Regions from separate parts of the Massilia phyllosphaerae genome, predicted to be linked through region 3. Evidence: riboswitches for the same ligand, from Rfam matches in the RefSeq annotation. Region 3 holds a riboswitch; each other region holds the start of a gene.
The links. A riboswitch is a leader RNA that binds a small molecule or an ion and turns the genes downstream of it on or off. The one in region 3 is predicted to bind cobalamin.
Positions count from the first base shown of each region.

Region 1: linked by a shared signal. The riboswitch ahead of U1H99_RS29630 (TonB-dependent receptor) and the one ahead of U1H99_RS18390 (TonB-dependent receptor) in region 3 are both predicted to bind cobalamin.
Region 2: linked by a shared signal. The riboswitch ahead of U1H99_RS15385 (energy-coupling factor ABC transporter permease) and the one ahead of U1H99_RS18390 (TonB-dependent receptor) in region 3 are both predicted to bind cobalamin.
Region 4: linked by a shared signal. The riboswitch ahead of U1H99_RS29845 (TonB-dependent receptor plug domain-containing protein) and the one ahead of U1H99_RS18390 (TonB-dependent receptor) in region 3 are both predicted to bind cobalamin.

Region 1 covers NZ_JAXSQX010000014.1:416-6,093, forward strand. The annotation lists gene U1H99_RS29630 (TonB-dependent receptor) at 1-2,076, opposite strand, end outside; cobalamin riboswitch at 2,234-2,449, opposite strand; gene U1H99_RS29635 (TolC family protein) at 3,483-4,988, shown strand; gene U1H99_RS29640 (efflux RND transporter periplasmic adaptor subunit) at 4,994-5,678, shown strand, end outside.
Region 2 covers NZ_JAXSQX010000003.1:624,494-630,461, reverse strand. The annotation lists gene U1H99_RS15410 (sirohydrochlorin chelatase) at 1-717, opposite strand, end outside; gene cobM (precorrin-4 C(11)-methyltransferase) at 714-1,517, opposite strand; gene U1H99_RS15400 (energy-coupling factor ABC transporter ATP-binding protein) at 1,514-2,374, opposite strand; gene cbiQ (cobalt ECF transporter T component CbiQ) at 2,371-3,105, opposite strand; gene U1H99_RS15390 (energy-coupling factor ABC transporter substrate-binding protein) at 3,095-3,433, opposite strand; gene U1H99_RS15385 (energy-coupling factor ABC transporter permease) at 3,430-4,110, opposite strand; cobalamin riboswitch at 4,239-4,450, opposite strand; gene U1H99_RS15380 (DUF1428 domain-containing protein) at 4,652-5,011, shown strand; gene U1H99_RS15375 (hypothetical protein) at 5,603-5,968, shown strand, end outside.
Region 3 covers NZ_JAXSQX010000004.1:568,140-574,107, forward strand. The annotation lists gene U1H99_RS18365 (S-(hydroxymethyl)glutathione dehydrogenase/class III alcohol dehydrogenase) at 1-267, opposite strand, end outside; gene U1H99_RS18370 (GlxA family transcriptional regulator) at 409-1,419, shown strand; gene U1H99_RS18375 (ANTAR domain-containing response regulator) at 1,421-2,059, opposite strand; gene U1H99_RS18380 (hypothetical protein) at 2,311-2,820, opposite strand; gene U1H99_RS18385 (hypothetical protein) at 2,914-3,237, shown strand; cobalamin riboswitch at 3,258-3,648, shown strand; gene U1H99_RS18390 (TonB-dependent receptor) at 3,723-5,789, shown strand; gene U1H99_RS18395 (valine--tRNA ligase) at 5,922-5,968, shown strand, end outside.
Region 4 covers NZ_JAXSQX010000017.1:7,662-13,629, forward strand. The annotation lists gene U1H99_RS29835 (ABC transporter ATP-binding protein) at 1-581, opposite strand, end outside; gene U1H99_RS29840 (FecCD family ABC transporter permease) at 589-1,623, opposite strand; gene U1H99_RS29845 (TonB-dependent receptor plug domain-containing protein) at 1,644-3,503, opposite strand; cobalamin riboswitch at 3,578-3,799, opposite strand; gene U1H99_RS29850 (histidine phosphatase family protein) at 3,818-4,375, opposite strand; gene U1H99_RS29855 (adenosylcobinamide-GDP ribazoletransferase) at 4,384-5,157, opposite strand; gene cobT (nicotinate-nucleotide--dimethylbenzimidazole phosphoribosyltransferase) at 5,162-5,968, opposite strand, start outside.

The sequences.
Region 1 (5,678 bases), on a different contig from region 3:
CCAGCGCACGCCACCGCTGCCCGACAGGGCGTAGTCGCGGTCGGCCAGGTTCTTGACGGCCAGGACCAGGGTCAACGCCGACGACTGGCGCCACGCCAGCGAGGCGTCGAGGACCGTGTAGGCCGGCAAGTTGGCGGTGTTCGCTGAATTAGACTGGCGCAGGCCCACGTAGCGTGCGCCCAGGCCCGCATCCCATTGCGGCAGGAAGCGGTAGCGGGTCCACAAGCTGGCCGTGCGCTCGGGCACGCCGGCCGGGGTATTGCCGTCGCGCGCCACAGGGACGCCGCCCACGATCTCCTTGAAATCGTCGTAGCGCGCGCGCAGCACGGCGGCGTTGGCGTCGATGGTCCAGCCGCGCAGCGGCTCGGCTACAAAGGCCAGTTCGAGGCCGGTCGACGACTGCTGGCCGACTTGCTGGGCCACGGAAGGATTGTCCGGATCGCGCGACAGCAGGTTGCGCTTCTCGATGCGGTAGGCGGCGACGGTCCACTCGCCCTTTACCGCCGGCATCCCACCCTTGGCGCCGAATTCCAGCTGCCGGCCACGCGTCAGGTCGTAGCTGACTGAGCCGTTCGGCAGCGACAGCGCGCCGCTCAGCGGATCGGTGGCGGTGCCGAACTGGCCATACAGCGACAACTGCGCGGCCGGCTTCCATACGGCACCCACGCGCCCCGTGACAGGATGATAGTCCTTGCCCAGTGCGACCCCTGTACGCAGGTCCAGGTTGTCGAAATTCATGGCGTCGCGGCGCAGGCCTGCCACCAGTTTCCAGTCCGCCGCGATGTCCAGCACATCCTCGGCAAAGAAGGCGCCGGTTGTCATCTCCGCGCGGCGGCTCGCGACGGTGGGGACCGGGCTGACGAAATAGCCGGGCATGAAATCGTGGGGATCGACCACGCTGGCGCCGCCGTAGGGCGAATTGTTGCTGTGGATGAGGCGCGTGCGATACCACTCGAGGCCGACCACCAGCCGGTTGGCGCGGCCGGCGATGCGGCCGTCGACAACTGCGTCGAAGCGATTGCCCGCCTGCTCCTGGTCATGCAGGATTTCCAGGTAGTCGCTCCGGTTGACGCGCGTGCCGGCGGCATTCAAGGCGTAGCTTTCTGCATTGCGCCAGTGGCGCTTGCTGGTGATGTAGTAGCTCTCGTTGCGCACGAGCAGACCGGGCGCGGCATGGTATTCGAGGCGCAGGCGGCCGACCCGGTCGTTGTAGCGCACCAGTGCGTTTTCGACGTTGAAGCTGGTACGGCGCAAGTCCGGGTCGAGCCGGCCGTTGCGCAGCGGCGTGCCGAAGTAGCGCGCGTCGTCGTTATGGCCGGCGTCCAGCGACCCCGTCGCCGTGAGGTCCTGGTTGATCCGCCATGCCAGCGCCGCGGACAAATTCTGCCGCTCGTAGCCGTTATCGCGCCGGTAGCCCCGGCTCTTGTCGGCATCCACGTAGACCGAATACGCGACGCCGTCCCCCGCCGGGCCGCTGACGCCGACGCCGCCCTGCACCGTATCGAAGGAACCGGCAGCCAGGAAAGCTTCGCCGCGCGTGCGGTCGAAGCGCGGCTTCCTGGTGACGTAGTTGACGGCGGCGCCGATGGCGCCGTCGCCGTACAGCACCGACGCTGGGCCGCGCAGCACTTCCACCGCTTCAAGGGGCCAGGTGGAAAACGGATAGGTGATCGTGCCGGCGGCGACGACCAGGCGAGTGCCGTCCACCAGCTGCGCCACCGAATTGTGGCCGCCGAAACCGCGCGCCGACAGGCTGGTGCCGCCATTGCCGGGCGCGGGGGATTCGCTCATGCCGGGCATGCGCACCACGACGTCCTGCGCGCGCGTGAGGCTGCGCTCGGCGATGTCGGCGCTGCCGAGCGTGCTCACGCTGGCGGGAGTGTCGCGTGCGCTGAGGCCGAGCCGCGAGCCGGTCTCGTTGCGGTCGTCCAGGGAAAAGGTGGCGCTGCGCGCCAGGCGGGTCTCGGTGATTTCCACCGTATTCAGCGCCTGCTCCTGGGCCGCACTGTTGGCGCCAACGGCGAGCGCGAGGGAACCGGCGGCCCAGGCGGCTTTCTGCCAGCGGGGGTTTTGCATGCTGTCGTTCATTTCTTGTCTTTCCAATGTGTGACCGGCGTTCTCCGCTTTCCTCTGCCCTTCGTATGAGCGCGCGCGCGCCCACGGGCATGCCATGCCCGGCAACAGGTACGAGAAAATCAGGAACGCCAAGGTGCGAGACCACACCCCGGGTCTCGCGCTTTCAAGGTGAACGGCCGGTCTTCTGGCTCGCCGTCTTCCTCCCCGGTCCTGCCTTCCCGCGCATGGCGCAGTGGCGTCGGACCGGTTCGTCAGGCTTACAGCAGCGGGGGCTGCGCCGGAATGGCGTGGGATGAGGATCCCGCGCTTCACCGGCTTCCCGTTTCACCCCGCCATCGGTCGATGGCGGGACACCGTTCACTCGAACGCGGAATTGTACAGACGGCGCGCGGGATTGTCAGTTTGAAATTGCCATCTATCAGCGATTGCCTGTGAGTTTGGCTGCCTACCGACGAAAGCCCGTACCAAGTTAATATCCCGGTCGGATTCGCGTTATGCTTGCAGCCTGATCTCTAGCTCAACTCACGTAATCCGGTTGAGCTCGCCGAGCTTTTAGAAAATCGGCCTATTGGTACCCTGGCAGGTGTTGGCTAATAGCATGTCATGCCGTGCCCGAGTTCACGCGATATCTATCCCACAATCTTCTCATTTCCAATATAAACTGATTTCTAATCAGGACCACGCGATTAACTAAACGCAGTCTGGTCACGGAGTAAATCTACTCCTTTCTGTGAAAGCGATCGCAGTAAAAACCATCAAACAGGCATTTCCACTAGAACCAGAAAAAGTCGTTAACCGACGATGACGTGTCGACCGGCGACGGTCATCGAAAAGCGACTGTCATACGAGTGATTATCGACCAGCGACTCAGCGCCAGCCCCTGGTCAATAGCAGACGGTTCGTTCGGATAGCATAGTGTCAAGGCGAAAAATCTCGCGGAGTGTCACGGATCTCCGCAATAAGCAAAAGCGAACTCGGCAAAAAGCCAGCAATGTCAACGGACGCGACCCTGACAGCGCGGGCCGCATAGCGACGCGAGATAGCGAATGATGTGATTCGCATGGCGCATACGATGACGCGAATGGCAGCGCTCACCTCTTAGAAAAAAAGGTCTGGTCTACCATCCTCAACCGACGATCGTAGCAAAAGGACAGGCAAATATGCAAAATAACAAGACCTGTTTTCTGGTTGACCAGATAACCAATTCATTCCTCTTATACGATTAGTCGCCACCATCCGAAAACTGTCTCTCCGTTGCCACGACGATGAAGAAAGCAAATTTAAACCGTGACAAGGGGTAACCGAGATCATAGAATTTTAGTGTTTCCTTGCATCAATAATCAATGCAAAGACAGGTAGTGCCGTCCACTGGGTCGAGCCATAACAGTCATAAACTATATTTCCACATGCCAATTCCTTCCAAGCGTTTCATTGTGGTCGCTTCGTTGTGCGCCCTTATCACACTCACCGGCTGCGCCACCACGCATACCCATCCCTTGAGCGCGGCCGACGTGGCATCGACGATCGCGGCCGATCGTGCACGCGCGCAGCAGGGTGTGGAGCCGTTACAGGGACCGTTATCGTTCGATGAGGCCGTTGCTCGCGCCATCAAATACAACCTCGATCGACGCGCACGCGCGCTGGAAGTCGCACTGGCGCAAGGGCAGCTGGATGCCGGCGCCTACGACGCGCTACCGAAATTGATGGCTGACGCCGGATATCGCTACCGCAACAACGACCTCATCACGCGTAGCATCGATTCCGTGACAGGCCAACCGTCGCTGGCGAATCCGTTTATCTCAAGCGACCGGGTGGCAACCACCTACGACCTGACGTTCACCTGGAGCCTGCTCGATTTCGGCCAAAGCTACTACGCTGCGCAGCAGAACGGCGATAAGGTACTCATCGCCGCTGAGCGGCGTCGCAAAGCCATGCACTTGTTGATACAGGACGTCCGCACCGCATTCTGGCGCACCGCCAGCGCGCAAAAGTTGCGTGGCGACGTCGAGGCGTCGATCATTGTCGCCGAGGAAGCGCTTGCCGATTCTCGCCAGGCCGAAGCAGAACGCCTACGCAACCCGGTGGACGCTTTGCGCTACCAACGCCAGCTGCTGGAAAATCTTCGTCTGCTTGAAGCGATCGACCAGGAACTGTCGTCGGCCAAAGTGGAACTCGCAGCACTGATCAACCTGCCGCTGACGCAGAACATCGTCGTCCAGGAAGCCGAAGAAAAAAGCGGCGCTGAGTGGCTGGCGATTCCCATCGAAAAAATGGAAGAACTGGCTCTGGCGAACAACCCTGACCTGCGCGAATCGATGTACAACGCCCGCGTCGCCTCAGTCGAAACGCGACGCACGCTGCTGAAGTTGTTCCCCGGCTTGTCGTTCAACTATGGCCGCCGCCACAGCAATGACAGCTACCTGATCTACCAGAACTGGAACGAGGCCGGCCTGCAGGTATCGTATAACTTGCTCGGCCTGCTGTCCGCGCCGGCGCAAAAGCGCCTCGCCGAGGCCGGCGTCGCGCTCGCCGACCAGCGCCGCGTGGCGACCCAGATGGCGGTTTTGGCCCAGGTGCACCTGGCACGCCTGCAATACCAGAACGCGCTGCGTCAGCTGGATCGCGCAGACGCCATCTGGAAAGTCGATAGCGAAATCGCGCGCCATGCCGCAAATCGCGGCGAAGTCCAGGCACAAAGCAAGCTCGACGTCGTGGCCAACCGAACCACAGTTCTTCTGAGTCATCTGCGACGCTACCAGGCGCTGGCCCAAGCCCAGGCCACGGCCGGCAAGCTCCAGGCTACACTTGGCCTGGAGCCGATGCTCGGCATGGCCGACGATGCGCCCCTTGCGGACCTGACCCGCGCGGTCAGCGCGTCGATGCGCGTTAATCCGACCCAAGCCAACCCTTGAACGCCATGAATCGATCTCATCCGCGCTGGACCGCGCTAGCGCTGCAATCCATCCTGGTCATGGCTGCGCAGCAGGCCACCGCCGCGTTGCCAGCCCAGCCACTCAAACCGACGTCGAGCGCGCTCGACCAGCGCGATATCCGCGCCCAGCTCTCGCCGCTGCGCTATACGACACTGGCGGCGGAATTCGGTGCCAAGGTGGACCGCCTGCCCGTCGCCGAGGGCGGAGCCTTCCGCGCCGGCGCCACGCTCATCAGCTTCGATTGCTCCATGCAGCAAGCCCAACTGATCAAGGCCAAGGCGGCGCTGTCAGCCGCGGAAATTGCCTGGAAAGCGAACCAGCGCCTGAACGAATTGAATTCGGTCGGCAAGGTCGAACTCGACGTCTCGGCGGCCGAGTCCGCAAAAGCCAGAGCTGAGGTCGCCGCCGGCACCACCCTCATGTCGAAGTGCCGGGTGACGGCCCCGTTCTCGGGACGTGTGGCCGAGCAAAAGGTGCGTGAACAGCAATACGTACAGGCGGGCCAGCCCATACTCGACATTCTTGACGATTCCGTCCTCGAACTCCAGTTCATCGTGCCCAGCGGCTGGCTGGCCTGGCTGAAGCCCGGCCAGACGTTCCAGGTGGCGATCGACGAAACCGGCAAACACTACCCGGCCAAGGTAAAAGGCATCGGCGCCCGCGTGGATT
Region 2 (5,968 bases), on a different contig from region 3:
GCAGAAAAAGCGCACCTGCGGGTACTGGCCGCGCAGGTGCTCGACCTGGCGGTGGATGCGCTGCATCAGCGTGCCGGTGTACAGGTAGTATGGCAGCACCACGACCTGGCGCATGCCGAGCAGCACCTGGCGCTGCACCACCTTTTCCAGGCGCGGCCAGGTGATGCCCGTGAAGGCCAGGTCGACCAGTTCATGATCCCCCTCTTCCTGCAGCCAACGTGTCATCTTGGCCATCTCGCCGTTGGCGCCGCGGTCGGAGGAACCGCGGCCCAGCACCACCACGCCGGTGGTGGTCGGATCCGGCATGTCGAGCGCATTCATGGCCTTGCGCAGGCGCCGCTTCAGGATCGCCAGGATCGGATCGCAGGCGGTCAGGTGCGGCGCCAGCAGGATCTCAGCCTGCGGGCACGCGATGCGCGCCTGCTCGACCGCTTCCGGAATCTCCATCTTGACGTGGCCGGCCGCATTCAGGATCAGCGGCACCACCAGCACCCGGCGCGAGCTGCGCGCGGCATCCAGCAAGGCGGCGTTCAGCTCCGGCGGCGCGAATTCGATGAAGCACAGGTCGATGCGCAGCTCGGGCCGGCGCGCGCGCCACTGCGCCACGAACTCGCGGATTTCCTGGTTGCCCGAATCCTCGCGCGAGCCGTGGCCGACCAGCAGCACGGTGTCGTCCGCGTGCAGCGTGACGGAGGGAGTAAAGATGATCTGATTCATGCGCTGGCCTTCCTGAAGCGATGGGTGAATGTGGGGTCGTACAGCTTGGAGCGCACCAGCGTCTCCCAATGCAGCGCGCCCAGTGTGGGACTGGCGACGATCATCGCCTGGCTGGCGACGCCGGCCTCGCGGCAGCGCGCCTTGATGTCGGCAAGGGTGCCGCGGATGATCTTTTCCTCGCCCGGCCAGCTGGCCTTGTGCACCACCAGCATCGGCGCGTCGTCGGGCCAGCCGGCCGCGCGCAGCGCCGCCTCGACCTTGTACATCAAGGTGATCGACAGAAAGATGCAGATGGTGGTGCGGTGCGCCGCCAGGCTGGCCAGGTCTTCGCCGTCCGGCATCGGCGTACGGCCTTCGACCCGGGTGAGGATCACGGTCTGGGTCACTTCCGGCAGCGTCATCGATTCGCCGGCGGCCGCCATCGACGCCATCGCCGACGACACGCCCGGCACCACCGCCCATTCGATCCCGGCTGCCGTGAGCGGGCGCGCCATCTCGATCAGGGCGCCGTACAGGGCCGGGTCGCCGGTCTGCAGGCGCACCACGGTGGCGTGGCGCTGCGCCTGGTCGATCAGCCAGGCGGTCATCTCTTCCAGGGTCATGTCCTTGGAATCGCGGATGGCGCAGCCGGGCGGCGCGTACAGGGTAACGGCGTGGTCGACCAGCGAACCGGCGAACAGCACGGCGCCGGCCCCCTCCAGCAGCCTGCGGCCTTTCACGGTGATGAGTTCGGGGTCGCCGGGACCGGCGCCGACGAACCAGATCTTGCCGGCGGCGTTGTTGGCGATGTGGATTGTCATGTCGGTGTCTTCGTCAAAGGTTGGAACGGCAGGATGCGCAGCGCGTCCAGTACCGCGTCCACGCTGCGCGGCGCCTGCCCGGCCGGCAGCACGCCGCGCGTGACCAGGTGCGCATGCAGCGCCAGCGCCAGCGGCGGGCGCTGGCCGGCGGCGTCGAGCGCATCGACGTCGGCGCCGACCGCCTGCGCCGGCCCGGACGCGATCACGCGCCCACCCGCCATCAGGTGCAGGTCGTCGGCCCAGCCGTAGGCGAAATCGATGTCGTGGGTGGACAGCAGGATGGTCGTGCCGCGCGCCGCCAGGCGGTCCAGCAAGGCGGCCAGGTCATCCTGCATCGGCGCGTCGAGGCCAGCCATCGGTTCGTCCAGCAGCAGCACGTCCGGCGCCATCGCCAGCACGCCGGCGATGCAGACCCGCTTCTTTTGGCCAAAGCTGAGGTGGTGCACGGCGTGCCGCGCATGTCCGCCCAGCCCGACCGCATCGAGCGCGGCTTTTACGCGCGCGCGGACGGTGGGGGCGTCGAGGCCGAGGTTCAGCGGGCCAAAGGACACGTCTTCCTCGACCTGGGCCGAGAACAGCTGGCGCTCCGGATTCTGGAACACCAGGCCGACGCGGCGGCGCAGCTGCGTCAGCCCGCCGCGGCCATAGTCGTAAGGCTGGCCGTCCAGCAGCAGCCGGCCGGCGGTCGGGCGCAGCAGACCGTTCAGGTGCTGCAGCAGCGTGGTCTTGCCGGCGCCGTTGGCGCCCAGCAGCGCGTGACGGCGGCCGCGGCCCAGCGCCAGGCTGCAGTCGCGCAGGCCGCTGCTGCCGTCGGCAAAGGCGTGGCCGACCGCCTGCATCTCGATGATGCGATTCATACGCGGTCTCCGGCCGCGACCAGCAGCAATAGCGCCGCAGCCAATGCCGCCCACGCAGTCTGGCGGCGCGCCTGCGGGAACTCGGCCGGCAGGAAACGCAAGGTGCCCTGGTAGCCGCGCGCCTCGGCCGCCATCTGCAGGGCGCTGGCGCGCTGCCATACCTGCACCGCCATCTGCCCGGCCAGCAGGCCGGTCGAGCGCCAGGCGTGGCGCCAGCCGCGGTAACCGAGGCGCGCGCTCTGCGCCGTGACGCCCTCTTCCCAGGCCTGGCGCAGCACGAACAGCATGCGGTAGCACAGCGCCATCAAATCGAGCAGCAGTTCGGGCGTGCGCAGGCGGCGCAGCAGCGCCAGCAGGTCGGGCAGCGGCGTGGTCAGCACAAAACCGAGCAGCGCCGCCAGCATCGCCAGCGAACGCCCGGCGGTGCGTGCCACCGCCGGCCACATCGAATTAGCCCAGTGCCAGCTGCCGTCAACGCCGGGCGTCACCAGCATCGTCAGGCAGGACAGCAGCAGGAAGCCGAGCGGCGGCAAGGCCACCGCCACATAAGTCCGTAACGGTACGCGCGCGCCGATCAACGCGGCCAGTGCCAGCACGGCCGCCAGCACGGCCAGCGTGCCGGGACGCGTGGCGACCCAGGCCGCGCCCATGCCGCCCAGCGCGAACAGGGCCTTGGCCGAGGGGGCGACGCCCTGCCAGTGGCTGGCGTAGGCGGCCGTTTCAATCCGCACGTGGACCCTGCTCCGAAGATGCGACCGCAAGCTCGCTCTTGCGCGCACGCTCGCGCGCCACCGACAAACCGAGCCAGTAGCCGATCACGCCGGCGCCGATGGCAGCCTGCAGCGCGAACAGCAGCGAGGCGATCTCGCTGCTGGCCGGCTGGAACACCGGCGCGAACCAGGGTTTATAGTGCGGCGCGATGGTGCCGATGGCCTGCTGGGCGCGGTCGTCGGAGCCGCCAAATACGCCTTCGCTCCCGGGCGGCGCGCCGATCAGGCACAGCGGCAGCACGGTCAGCAGGACGATGGCCGCCCACAGCAGCCAGTTGCGCGTTTTCATGCGCCCTCCCGCGTGCGCAAGGCCATCACCGGCAGCGCGCGCAGCTCGTGCGCATTGAAGCGCGCCATCGCGTTCACCACCAGCACCGTCAACAGGCCTTCGCTGATGGCGATCGGCACCTGGGTCAGCGCGAAGATGCCGGCGAATTTGAGGAAGGAGGTGTCGAAACCGCCGACCGCATCCGGGAAGGCCAGCGCCAGTTGCGCCGACGTGGTGAGGTAGGTCGCCAGGTCACCCAGGCATGCGGCCAGGAACACGGCGACGGAGCGGCCCGCCCCCAGCTTTGCCGCGGCACGGAACACGGCGTAGGAAACGAACGGACCGACGATCGCCATCGAGAACACGTTGGCGCCGAGCGTGGTCAGGCCGCCGTGCGCCAGCAGCAGCGCCTGGAACAACAGCACGACGAAGCCCACCGGCACCATCGCCGCGGGGCCGAACAGCAGCGCGCCGAGGCCGACGCCGGTCGGGTGCGAGCAGCTGCCGGTGACCGACGGCAGTTTCAGGGCCGACAGCAAAAAGGCGAAGGCGGCGGCCACGCCGAGCAGCATGCGCCGCTCGGGATGCGCCTGCAAGCTGCGCCCCATCGAGCGCAGGCCCCAGGCCAGGAAGGGAACGGAAACGGCGGCCCAGCCGAGCGCATGCGCCGGCGGCAGAAAGCCTTCCATGATGTGCATTCGAAACCTCCCGTCGAATGGTCGATAAGGACACCAGACGGAGGCTGAAAAGACGGTCGACGGACGGGGAGCGGGACTGAAAGCGGGCGCGCAAGCCGGTCGACAGCGGCTTCCCGTCACCCCGGGGAATGGTGCTGACAATTCGGGCCGGTATTCTGGCTCGCCTTCGTCCTCCTCCGGGCCTTCCCACGATTGCGTCGCAGTGGCGTATTGCCGGAGTCGTCAGGCTTACAGCAGCGGGGGCTGCACCGGAATGACCGCATTTCTCATGCGGCGTCACCGGTTTCCCGTTTAACGCCATCCCCCGACGGGAATGGACGCACCCAAAGTCGGGATATTACACGGATGAGAACCCGCGTGCCAGTCTTGCCATGCCGGATTGTGGCTGGCGCGCCATCGGCAATGCCGCCTCGGCCCGGCCTGCCGGCGCGGCATTGATGCGTAGCCGGCCTTGATCTGCGCCTGATCCGACCGTCGCGGCGGCGGGATTTTCCTGCCGCCGCGACGGTCTATATCGGAGTACTCGTCACAGGAGAACGTCATGCCGTATGTCGATGGTTTTGTGGTGCCTGTTCCACGTGCCAAGCTGGACGCCTACAAGGACATGTCCAGGGCCGCAGGCAGGATCTGGCGCCAACACGGCGCACTCGAGTTCCGCGAATGCATCGGCGATGACGTCAAGCCGGGCAAGCTGACGTCGTTTCCGCAGAGCGTGCTGCTGGAGGATGGGGAGGTGGTGGCGTTTTCGTGGATCTTCTACGCATCGCGGGCCAAGCGCGACGAGGTCAACGACAAGGTGATGAAGGATCCGCGCATGGCCGAGTTCATGAAGCCGGAGAACATGCCTTTCGATGGCAAGCGGATGATTTATGGCGGGTTTGAGATGGTGGTGGATGTGTGATGCCGATTGCATAAAAAATCCCCGCAACCTGAAAAACTGCGGGGATTCTTTCATCGGTACGTGAAAAACGCGGCGCGATCAGAACGGTTATCCCCACCAAAATTGTGGGTTGCGCCGACCCGCCACTCCCGAAACGCCCTTGAGTTAGCACTGCATATGTTGGTTGCAGCATAAATCTTGGATTCCTCGGTCAAACAGCTGTTTTATCATCAGTTTGTGGGTAGCTGCTCATTCGCCAGTGGCTAGCCAGCTTTGGGGGAAATACGAGCGGCGCAACCGCGTCCGGCCGCCTATATGACAACGGCCGATCCGAATTCTGGTTTGGGTCGCCAAGGCCTACCCTAGAACGTGGATAGTAGGATCGACCTACTGGATTTCAGCGCCAGTTCATCAGGAATGAATGCGCAGCGGCAGAACATCGCCAGGATATTCTGATCGGCAGCGAATTCGCTGTAAATTTTGGGTGAGTCCTTAGTTCATCGTTTATGCAAGGTGCGTGATGCAGATCAAGCTTATTTGAAGCCCAAAAAGCTTGGTTCATGATCTGATGCCGGGGTAAGATTGACGCAGTCTAGGCATCTCTACATCATCATGACCTTCGTCGCCGTCTTGTATTCGGATACGCATCCGCTGATCTTGGTCGATTCTCTGATTTCGAGGCCGGCCAGCGCCGCCGGTGGCATTGCTACGCCGCTGCTCGATACGCTCGATACGCGAGGTGGACTTGGTTACCAGCCCGTGGGCCTGGGCCGCAAGTTTTGGCTGCTGCCGGACAGGAGTTTGTTTTTGTATTCCGGTACGGTCGGTTCGGCGCAAAAATTATTCGATTATTTGTGTACGCTCTTGTCGCCTACGCAGCCTTATGGCCGTGAGATACACCAAGATGCCAGGGAATTTCGTGCAAGGCGTACCGATAAAGCCTTTTCATTCCTGGTCGTGACGCCAAACGGCGAGGAC
Region 3 (5,968 bases):
GGTGTACAGCGGGATGACGTGGTCGTCCTTGCGCACGCTGGTCACGCCCGGGCCCACGTCGACCACCACGCCGGCGCCTTCATGGCCGAGGATGGCCGGGAACAAGCCTTCCGGATCGGCGCCGGACAGCGTGTAGTAGTCGGTATGACAGATACCGGTCGCCTTGACTTCGACCAGTACCTCGCCCGCCTTCGGGCCTTCGAGTTCGACTTCCTCGATCGTCAGCGGCTTACCCGCCTGCCATGCAATCGCTGCCTTGGTTTTCATGTTCGATACTTTCCTGGATGGTTATGCGATGCGGCCATTATCCGCACAAGCCCGCCTGCGGCCAAGGGGCACACCCTTAGATGGCAGAAAATGGTGCAATAATGACCGGATTTGCCAGCCCCCAACATCTTTAGCGGAACCATGCAAGACAGGCCAGCCAGCGCACCGATCACCATCGACATCATCGTCTACCCCGGCTTCAAGGCCATGGAAGCCATCGGCCCGATGTCGGTGTTCGAATATGCCAACGTGCACCTGCGGCGCGCCGGTAAAGCGGCCGCCTACGACGTCCAGGTCGTGTCCACACGCGAGGGCAACATCCCTTCCGATACGCTGATGTCGCTGCAGGCCACCCGGGCGCTCGATCCCCGGGCCTTGCCGCATACCGCCATCGTGGTCGGTGCGCGCGATATCCGGGGGGCACTGGCCGAGGGCGGCGCCATCGTCGACTGGGTGGCGCGTGCCTGTACCCGCCTGCAGCGCCTGGCGGCGCTGTGTTCCGGCGCCTTCTTCCTGAGCGCCGCCGGCGTCCTGGACGGCAAGGCGGCGGCCACCCACTGGAGCGTGGCGGCCGCCCTGCAGGCCGACTACCCCGGCGTGGCGGTCGATGCCGACGCCATCTTCGTGCGCGACGGCCACCTGTGGACCTCTGCCGGCGTCACCGCCGGCATCGACCTGGCGCTGGCGCTGGTCGAGGAAGACCTCGGCAAGGAACTGGCGCTGCAGGTCGCCACCGACATGGTCGTCTACCTGAAACGCCCCGGCGGCCAGTCGCAGTTCAGCTCGCACCTGCTGAGCGAACGGACCGCACGGCCCGGCATCCGCGACATTCAGAAATGGATTCTGGACAACCTGCACGAACGGCTGTCGGTGGCCCAGCTGGCGCAAAAGGCCATGATGAGCGAGCGCCACTTCGCCCGCGTGTTCCTGCAGGAAGTCGGACTGAGCACCCAGGAATTCATCGCAACCTGCCGCTTCGAGCGCGCCAAGCAATTGCTGTCCGACCTGGCGCTGCCGCTGAAGACAGTGGCGGCACGCGCCGGCTTCAACGGCGAAGCGCAGATGCGGCGCGTGTTCCAGAAACGGATGGGCATCGCGCCCACCTTGTACCGCGAACGCTTCGCCACCACCGGCGTGTCCGCGGCCAAATAGCTTATTTGCTGCGCAGGCGCCCGGCAAACGCCCCGTGCAGGCTGTTGAGCAGCTCCTCGGCCGCGATCAATTGTTCGGCCACTTCGTTGACCTTGCGCCGGTTCGAGCGCGCGTGATCGCGCAGGACTTCGAAGGCGGTGTTGCGGTCGGTCTGGAAGCGCGCCATCAGCAAGCCGACGGCCAGGCTGGTTTCGCGGCCGGCGGCCAGCGCCGCGTTCAGGTTGGCTTCGGTGCGGCGCAGCTGGCGGATCTCGTCGGCGCGCGCCAGCGCCGATTCGAAGGCCGCCAGCAAGCGCGCGGCGTCGACCGGCTTGACCACGAAGCCGACCGCGCCATGGCTGGCGGCCTGGCGCGCGGTTTCGGCGTCGTCGACCGAGGACAGGAACATGAAGGCGACCTGGGTGTGGTCCCTCAGGCGGCGCGCCAGGTCGAGGCCGGACATGCCGGGCATGTTGATGTCGAGCAGGGCCAGCGCGATGTCGCCTTCGCGCTCGGCGATGCGTTGCAGCGCCTCGGGCGCGGAAGCGGCTTCCAGCGTGTCGTAGCCGGCATGCTTCAGGACGGTGGACAGGTATTCCAGCAGGATGGCATCGTCGTCGACCAGCAGGACCAGGCGGCGGGGGGAAAGGGTCGCGTTCATTGTTATCGTTCTCGCGTGAAGAAGGAAGTGAATCGATCATTGCGGATGCAATGCCACATGACCGAAATCCGACGGCCAAAAATATAGCATGCCGGCAAGGCGCTTCGTCAATCAAATTGCATATTCCAGCGATAACGCAACATCCCGCGCGCACGATTGACAATCAATTTTGTAAAGTACGGCGACGGCCTGGTGCAGACCAAAGCCGCCTGCGACAGCATCAAGTCGTGGGCTGCGAAAACTAAGCGCCGCTACTCGCCGCCGCGCAGGAAGGCCGCTTCCTCGTAGCCGCTCAGGACCTGCGCATCCATCGGAATATGATTGGTGCGCAGAATCCTGCCCTCGCGGGCGTACACCAGGTAGACCTCCCCTGCCCCGTTTTCCTTCGGCAGGGTCCGGAATGCCGGACCGCAGCCGACCATTACCCGGTTCTTGTCGGTAGTGTAGTCGAGCACCTGGCCGTCGCGGTATACGCCCTTGATCTGCTCCCACGGCAGGAATACCGCCTGGTGGTGCTGCAGCACCCGGGACTGTCCCGACGCTAACGTCACGGTTTCCGGGGTCGAGGTCAGCGTGCTCAGCGAACCCATGAAGATCAGGTCGGCTTCCTCCTTGACCGCCGCCACTTCGGCCTTGTAGGCCGCAAGGTGTTTCGCATGCGTCTCGGCCTGCTTTTCGGGCGGGACGATGGCGCAGGCGAAGCCGGCTGCGCAATGCAGGACCAGGAGCGGGAACAGGAGGCGTGTCGTCGGCGTGCGCATCGCGGCGTCCAGGGAGTCGGGTGAAACCGCATGGTACACCCGCGCAGGCGCTGACGGACGCAGCCAATGAGCCTCTTTGCGTATAGTGGACCCATGCCCAGCCCTGCCAACTACCCCAGCACCCCGGACGGTCGCTACTTCGTCGTCAAGGACCGCCTCTGGCGCATGAGCAATCCCGATCTCGATCCGGCGCAGCGCCAGGCACTGGTCAATGCGCTGATGCAGGCCCGGCGCCAGGTCGGCGCGGCGAAGAAGGCCGCCGACCCCGAGGCCGAACGGCGCGCCCGCGCCGCGGTCGACGACGCCAAGCGCGGCCTGGGCGAACGCGGCCCGGTCTGGTGGAACGACGGCGCACCGGATTTCAACCGCAAGCTGGTGGCCAACACGCCGTATGCGGGCTGGTACGCGGCGCTTTGACCGGCCGCCACGGTGCCTCAACTATAATGACGGCGTTTGGTGCCCGCGCGCTTGTCTCGAGCGCGCAGTTAAACGGGAAACACATGGCCGCGCCGGTTCCACCGGCAGGCCAGGGTGTGCTGCCCCCGCAACGGTAAGCAAGCGTCGTCGCTGACGACAGGCCATCTCGAACGCCACTGTGCACAAGAGCCTGTCTCGGCAGGCGGGAAGAAGCGGATGGCGATGGATGGCGAGTGTGAGCAAGGCGTGAGGAGGAAGCATGGTGATCCATGCGACGACGAACAACGCCGCTCACGCTCGTCAGGCGCGCCAGCAGCGACTTCCGCCTGCTGAGACAGGCTCTTAACAGCATGGGAAGGCGAGATGGTCCGCCTTGCCAGCCCGGATACCGGCCAGACAGGTGGTACGCGCGGCCGCGAGGCGGCGCGCACCGTTCAGCCGCGCTTACGGGGAAGTGGGTGCGGCGGCAGCTTGACATCCATCCTATGAAAACCAGAGTGATACTCGGCGTCGCCGGGGCGCTGTGCGCGGCCGCGCACGCGCATGCGCAACAACCGGCGGAGAACCCGCCACAGGAAACCCAGAACACGGTCCGCGTGCTTGGCCACTACGACAACGGCGTCGGCACTTCCGACGCCGCCAGCGAAGGCAGCGTGACGGCGGCATTGATTGCCAGCCGCCCGGCGTTGCGGCCGGGCGAAGTGCTCGAATTCGTGCCCGGCGTGATCGTCACCCAGCACAGCGGCGACGGCAAGGCCAACCAGTACTTCCTGCGCGGCTTCAACCTCGACCACGGTACCGACTTCGCCACCTTCGTCGACGGCATGCCGGTCAACATGCGCACCCATGCGCATGGCCAGGGCTATACCGACCTGAATTTCCTGATCCCCGAACTGGTCAAGAACATCCACTACCGCAAGGGCCCTTACTACGCCGACGAAGGCGATTTCGCCTCGGTCGGCTCCGCGCACCTGGGCCTGGCCGACAGGCTGGACGAAGGCGTCGCCGCCCTAACCGCGGGCGCCAACGCCTACCGCCGCGGCCTGGTCACGGGCTCCACCGGCGCCGGCAACGGCACCCTGCTGTATGCGCTGGAACTGGCGCACAACGACGGCCCATGGCAGACGCCGGAAGCTTTCCACAAATCGTCGGCCCTGCTGCGCTACAGCGCCGGCACCGCCGCCGAGCGTTTCAGCCTGACCGCGATGGGCTACAAGGGTGCCTGGCACGCCACCAGCCAGATTCCGCTGCGCGCGGTGCAGGACGGCAGCCTGGACCGGTTCGCCGCGGTCGATCCCAGCGACGGCGGCAGCACGGCACGCTACAGCCTGTCTGGCGAATGGCGCCGCCGCGGCCTTGACACGCTGACCGAAGCGCATGTCTACGCGGTGCGCTCCGACCTGGCGCTGTACAACGACTTCACCTACTACCTCGACGACCCGGTGAACGGCGACCAGTTCCTGCAGACCGAACGGCGCAAGATGGGCGGCTTCGATCTGTCGCACACCTGGTTCGGCCGGCTCGGCGAGCGCGCCATGAACAACGCCGTCGGCATCCAGGGCCGCTTCGACCGCATCGCCCCGCTCGGCCTGTACGCCACCGCCCGCCAGCGCGTGCTGGACACCATCGCCGAATCGCAGGTGTCGGAGGCCAGCGCCGCGCTGTGGTTCCAGAACACCGTGCAATGGACGCCGTGGCTGCGTTCCATCGCCGGCGTGCGCTACGACCGCTACCGCTTCAAGGTCGGCAGCTCGATCGCCGAGAATGCCGGCAGCGCGGACGACCACATCGCCTCGCCCAAGCTGTCGTTCGTGCTCGGCCCATGGGACAAGACCGAATTCTTCGCCAACTACGGCGAAGGCTTTCACAGCAACGATGCGCGCGGCACCACGGCCCGGCTGTCGCCGCGCGCGCGCGAGCCGGTCGAGCCGGTCACGCCGCTGGTGAAGACCCGCGGCGCCGAGATCGGCCTGCGCAGCGAGATCGTCGCGGGCCTGCAAACCTCGATCGCGCTGTGGGGCCTGCGCTCCGGCTCCGAACTGGTGTTCTCGGGCGACGCCGGCGACACCGCGCCGAGCCGCGCCAGCAAGCGCGCCGGCATCGAGTGGAACAATCACTACGTGGCCAGCCGCTGGCTGCTGCTGGATCTCGACCTGGCGGCATCGACCGCCCGCTACACCGGCTTCGACCCGGCCGGCGACCACGTCCCGGGGGCGGTCGAGCGGGTCGCCTCGTTCGGCGCCACCGTCAACGACCTCGGCCCCTGGTCGGGCGCCTTCCAGCTGCGCTATTTCGGGCCACGGCCGCTGGTGGAAGACAACAGCGTGCGCTCGGCCACCACGGCGATCGCCTACCTGCGCGCCGGCTACCGCCTGGACCGCCGCTGGCGGCTGACGGCCGACGTGTTCAACCTGTTCGACCGCAGGGCCAGCGACGTCGACTATTACTACACCTCGCGCCTGCCGGGCGAGCCGGCCGAGGGCGTCGACGACATCCACACCCACCCGGTGGAGCGGCGCACGCTGCGGCTGACGCTGCGCGCAGCGTTCTGATCCGCTTAAAAAAGCGGCAAAGGGTGACAATAAGCGGGCAATAAGCGGTAATCAAGCAGGGAGCGCTTCGGCGCTCCCGTCATTTATAATGGCCGTTTCGCTATATTTACCCTTTACCCCCGACCGCCAATCATGGAATTAGCAAAGTCTTTCGAGCCAGCCGATATCGAACAATTCTG
Region 4 (5,968 bases), on a different contig from region 3:
ATGACGACGGTCTTGTGCTGCTGCCGGCACAGGCGTGCCAGCAGGCCCATCACCTGCACCTGGTGCGCCAGGTCGAGCGCATTGGCCGGTTCGTCGAGCAGCAGCAGCGCCGTGTCCTGGGCCAGCAGGGCGGCGATCGCCACGCGCTGGCGCTCGCCGCCGGACAGGGTGCGCACGTCGCGCGCCGCCAGGCCGTCGACTTCCATCGCCGCCAGCGCCCGCATGGCGGCCGCGTGGTCGTCGCTGCCTTCCCAGTAGCGGTTGGCGTGGTAGGGATGGCGCGCCGACAGCACGGTCTCGATCACGCTGTAAGCAAAGGCGTCGTGGCGCGACTGGGCCAGGTAGGCGCGCCGGCGCGCCAGGTCTTCCAGCTTCCAGGCCGCGACCGGGGTGCCGTCGATCTGGACCGCGCCGGCTTCGGGCGTGCGCAGGCCGGCCAGCGTGCGCAGCAGCGTGCTCTTGCCGGCGCCGTTGCGGCCGATGATGCTCCAGCATTCCCCTTGCCCTACCTGCCAGTCCAGATCCTGCACCAGGGTGCGGCCGCCGGCGCGCAGTGCGAGTTGTCGGGTCGCGATCGTCATTTGCGCCTCATTTACGCAACTGGTGCAGTTGATAGAGAAAGACCGGCGCCCCGATCAGGGCCGTGATCGCACCCACCGGCAGCTGGGTCGGCGCGACCACGGTGCGTGCCAGCGTGTCGCACAGAACCAGGAAGCTGCCGCCGCCCAGCACCGCGGCCGGGATCAGCACGCGGTGGTCGGGGCCGAAGGCGAAGCGGCAGGCGTGCGGGATGATCAGGCCGATGAAGCCGATCGAGCCGGCGCTGGTCACCGCGCTGGCGGTCAGCAGGCCGGACACGAAGAACAGGCCCTTGCGCAGCGTGCCGACGCGGATGCCGAGGGTGCCGGCGTTGTCGGCATGGAGGGCGACCACGTTCATCGCGCGCGCACTGCGCAGCGCATACAGCAGGGCGCCGCCGAGCACGATCCAGGGCAGTGCCCGCACCGGCGCGCCGGCCAGGTCGCCGATCATCCAGAACACCATGCTGCGCAGCCGTCCCTCGGGCGCGATCGACAGCATCAGCGTGACCAGCGCCATGCAGCTCGACGACAGGATCACGCCGGTCAGCAGCAGCATCGAGGTGCCTCCCTCGATAGCGGCGCCGCTGCGCATGTCGCGCCGCGCGAACAGGTACAAAAGCATCGCCACGCCGACGGCGCCGGCCAAAGCCGCCGCGTCGACCGTGGCCGCCGCGCACATCAGCAGCAGCGCCAGCAGGGCGCCGACCGAGGCGCCGGCCGAGATCCCTAATATATATGGATCGGCCAGCGGGTTGCGCAGCAGCGCCTGCATCATGACGCCGGCCAGGGCCAGCGCGCCGCCGGTGACGAAGGCGGTGAGGGCGCGGCCGGCGCGCAGCTCCAGCAGCGTCGCCGCCATCGAGTCGCTCCGGCCATGCAGCACCTGGACCAGCGCAGCCGGCAGCTCGTCCGGTGCGATGGCGATCGAGCCCGTCATGCCGGCCACCAGCAGGCTGGCGACGGCCGCGAGCAGCAGCGCGCCGACGATCAGGAGGGCGCGCTGGGGCAATGGACGCGGAGGACGGGCTTGGGCTGGATGCATGCGGTGCGGTTGGTAATGGATTAGCGGACGCCGTAGCGTAGCGCCGCGAACCAGCTGCGTCCGGCGGTGCCGTAGTTGCGCGCCAGTTCGTAGCGCTTGTCGGCCGCGTTGTCGAGGCGGACCAGCAGCGACCAGTCGGGATTGAAACGCCAGCTGGTGGTCAGGTTCAGCAGGCCATAGCCGCCGAGGCGGTTCCTGTTGGCGGCGTCATCGAAGCGCTGGCCGGAGGCCTGCAGTTCGATGCCGCTCTCCAGCCGGCCGGTCGTGTGGCTGGCGCTGAGGTTGACGTGACGGCGTGCGCGCCGGGCCAGCTGCTTGCCGGTGGTCTCGTCGCGCGGATCCTGGAAGTCGGCACTGGCGCGCAGGTCGATACCCTTGATCCGGCTGGTGGCCGACAGCGTCCAGCCTTCGAGCAGCGCGTGGTTGACGTTGTAGGCGCAGCTGCCGGTCCGGCTTGGGCAGGGGTTGACCGTGACGATCATGTCGGTCAGGCGGTTGCGGTAGTAACCGGCCTGCAGTTCGCCGCCCGATACCTGGTAGCGCAGCGCAGCTTCGGCATTGCGGCCCTGTTCCGGCTTGTTGCTGGGCAGGCCGTAGCCGGGGTAATACAGTTCGTTGAAGGTCGGGGCGCGGAAGCTGGTGCCGACGCTGGCGCTGGCGCGCAGCTGGCGGCTGAATTCGTAGGCATAGCCGGCCGCGCCGGTGGTCTTCGCGCCGTACACCGAGTGGTCGTTGCGCGCGCTGAGGTCGACCAGGTGGCTGCCGCGGCGCAGGTCGTAGGAAGCGGCCACCGAGTTGGTGACGCGGCTGCCGTTCAACGGACTCGGGGGACTGGTCGGGGTAGCGGCGCCGGAGGTGGACAGCACGGATTCCTTGCGGTGGGCCGCCAGCAGCTGCAGGGTGTCGGCACCGATGGCGAACGTATTGTGCCAGGTGATTTCATCCTGGCGCGTGTTGATCTGGCTGGCGTCCGCGGGCGCGGCGCCGCCGAAGTTGCCCAGCCTGTCGCTGGAGCGCGCCCACTGCAGGCTGCTGCGCCAGTTGGGCTGGATGCGGCCGTCGAGGAAGGCGGCGTAGCTGTCGATGTCCTGGAAGTTGCGGGCGTCAAAGGCGGCTGCACCATTGTCGTACTGGGCGCGCAGGCGGCTCTTCAGGAACTGGACGCCGGCGTCGATACCTTCGGCCAGCCGCACCGCGATGCGGCCGTTGGCGCTGTTGCGGCTGTAGCCGTCGTCGTCCGGGTTGTAGCCGAATGCGCCGGGGCGGGTCGCGGAGAAGCCGTCCGCTTCCTCGTGGGCAGTGCCGAATGCGTAGCTGACGATGCCGCTCGCACCATGGATGGCGGCGTCGTACTGGCGGGTGCCGTAGCTGCCGCCGCCGAGGCTGGCGTCCAGTTGCGGCGCGCCGGCGCTTTTACGGGTGAAGATCTGGACCACGCCGCCGATCGCATCCGCGCCGTACAGGGTGCTCAGGGGACCGTAGACGACTTCGATGTGATCGATGGCCGACAGCGGAATCGCATTCCAGCTGGCCGCGCCGCTGGTCGAGGAGCCGATGCGCACGCCGTCGATCAGGACCACGACCTGGTTGCTGTTGGCGCCGCGCAGGAACACGCTGGTGCTGGCGCCCGGGCCGCCGTTGCGGACGATCTCGATGCCGCGCTGGCGCGCCAGGACGTCGGCAACCGAGCCGGCGCCGGCTCGCGCGATCTCGTCGCGACCGATGACGGTGGTGTCGGCGATGACCTGGTCGGCACGCTCGGGCGTGCGGGTGGCGGTGACGACGACGGTCTCCGGCGCAGAATCGGGCGCAGCGAAGGCGGTGGAGGCAGAAAGGGCAAGGGCCAATGCGGCGGCTTGCCGTGGAACTCGGTGGTGCATGATGGTCGTTCTTGGTTTGACAACCAGCCGGCGTCCCCGCCGGCCAGATTGAACAGAAGCGCCACGGCATGCCGGCGCGCTTCCACCTTTTGGCCGGTATCCGGGCTGGCAAGTATGGCCGTCCGACCTTCCCATGCGTACGCACAGTGGTGTGTGAGGACGGTTGCCGCATCCATGACGCGGCACTTGCTTACCGTTGCGGGGGCAGCACACGTTCAACTCTTCGCGAGCTTCGTGTTTCCCGTTTAACTGCACCTGTGAGCACAGGCGCGAGCACCAAAACGGCGTCATTATACGGTCGCGCCGGCGCCTTGTCAGAACTCCAGCACCAGAATTTCGCCATAGCCGATGCGGTGCGGCGTGGCGGCGGCCTGCAGCGCGGCCTGTTCCAGGGGCAGGCCGGACTGCATCGCCAGCAGCAGGCGGATGGTGCCGGCATGGCAGATCACCAGTGCTTCCGCGCCCCCGTCGGCACTGGCGCCGGTCCGCACGGTGTCGACGAAGCCGGCCACGCGGCGTGCGACGTCGAGCACGTTCTCGGCGCCACCGGGCCGATGGTGGAGCAGGTCATCGGCCCAGGCGTCGACTTCGCCGCGCGCGATGCCGGACCAGGGACGCATCTCCCAGCGGCCGAAATCCATCTCGGCCAGGCGCGCATCGATGTGCAGGCTGGCCGGTTGCAGGCGCCGGGCCAGCAGGGCGCAGCGCTGCAGCGGGCTGGCGTACACCGGCAGGCGACCGGGCAAGCCTTGCGCTTCCAGCGTCGCCTGCACGCGCGCCAGTTCGGCCGCGGCGACCGGGACGTCGGTCGCGCCGTAGCAGAGGCCGGGCGCGACGTCGGGTTGAGGGTGGCGCACCAGGTGCAGCTTCATGCGGCGCCTCAGGCACCGTGGCCGAGCGTGGCCAGCACCGTCATATAGATGAGGGCTTCCGCCACCTGCTGCACGGCGCCGAGGCAGTCGCCGGTGTAGCCGCCGAGGCGGCGCACGAATTTGCGGCCCAGCCACAGCGCTGCGGCCAGCGCGGCCAGTACGGCACCGCTCACTGCCGCAGGGGAGGTGAGGCCGGCGGCGAGCAGCACGGCGGCGGGCAGCAGGGCCGTCGCCGCGGCGATCGCGAATTCCGCGCCCGTCATCTGCTGTGCCAGCGGCTTGGCCTTGCCCTCGCCGCGCACGTACTCGAGTTTCCAGATCAGCGAGGTCGCCGCCAGGCGCGACAGCGGGTGGGCCAGGAACAGGGCCGCGATCGCCGCTTGCGGCGGCAGCATCGCCAGGCTCGAGAGCTTGGCGGCCAGCATGCAGACGATGCCGATCGCACCGTAGGCGCCGACCCGCGAATCCTTCATGATCTCGAGCACCCGTTCCCGCGTCATTCCGCCGCCGAGGCCATCGCAGGTATCGGCGAAGCCGTCTTCATGGAAGGCGCCGGTGGCGTAGATCGAGGCGGCGGTGGACAGCACCGCCGCCACCGGCGCCGGCAGCACCAGTGCCGCCGCCCAGTAGACGGCGGCGGCGATGGCCGCCACCACGCAGCCGACCAGCGGGAAGTAGCGCGACGCGTGCTGCAGCCAGCTGGCCTCGAAGCCGACCCAGGCCGGGATCGGCAGGCGGGTAAAGAATTGCAGCGCGATGAAGAAGAGGCGGATCTGCTGCATGGTTTTAGTCGTCAGCGTTCTTGCCGGTTTGCTCGCTGACGCTGGCCGAGGCAAAGGTCGCCATCTGGTCGAGGAAGTTGGCGGCCGCGTGCAGCAGCGGCAGGACGAGGGCGGCGCCGGTGCCTTCACCCAGGCGCAGGCCGAGCTGCAGCAGCGGCTTCGCCTCCAGTGCATCGAGCATGCGGCGGTGGCCGGCTTCGTCCGAGCAGTGGGCGAACACGCAGTAATCGAGGATCGCCGGTTCGATGCGCGCCGCCACCAGCAGGGCACTAGTCACGATGAAGCCGTCGATGAGCAGCACCTTGCGTTGCTGCGCCGCCTGCAGCATGGCGCCGGTCATCATCGCGATCTCGAAGCCGCCGAAAGCGGCCAGCACGTCGAGCGGATCGATGGCGGTGGCGTGCAGCGCGGCCGCGGCTTCGATCACGCGCTGCTTGTGCCGCACGCCCTCGTGCGACAGCCCGGTGCCGGCGCCGACGCAGGCCGCGACCGGGATGCCGGTCAGCTTGTGCATCAAAGCCGCGGCGGCGGTCGTATTGCCGATACCCATCTCGCCGAAGCCGATCACGTTGCCCGCCAGCTCGGCCACCAGCGCTGCGCCGGCGCCGATCGCGCTGGCGCATTGGGCGTCGCTCATGGCCGGCGCCTGGGCAAAGTTGCGGGTGCCGGCGGCGATCTTGCGGTCGATCAGGCCAGGGCGCGGACCGAATTCGTGGGCCACGCCGGCATCGACGATGTGCAAGGCGCAATCGTTCTGGCGTGCGAACACGTTGATGGCGGCCCCTTGGGACAGGAAGTTCTCGACCATTTG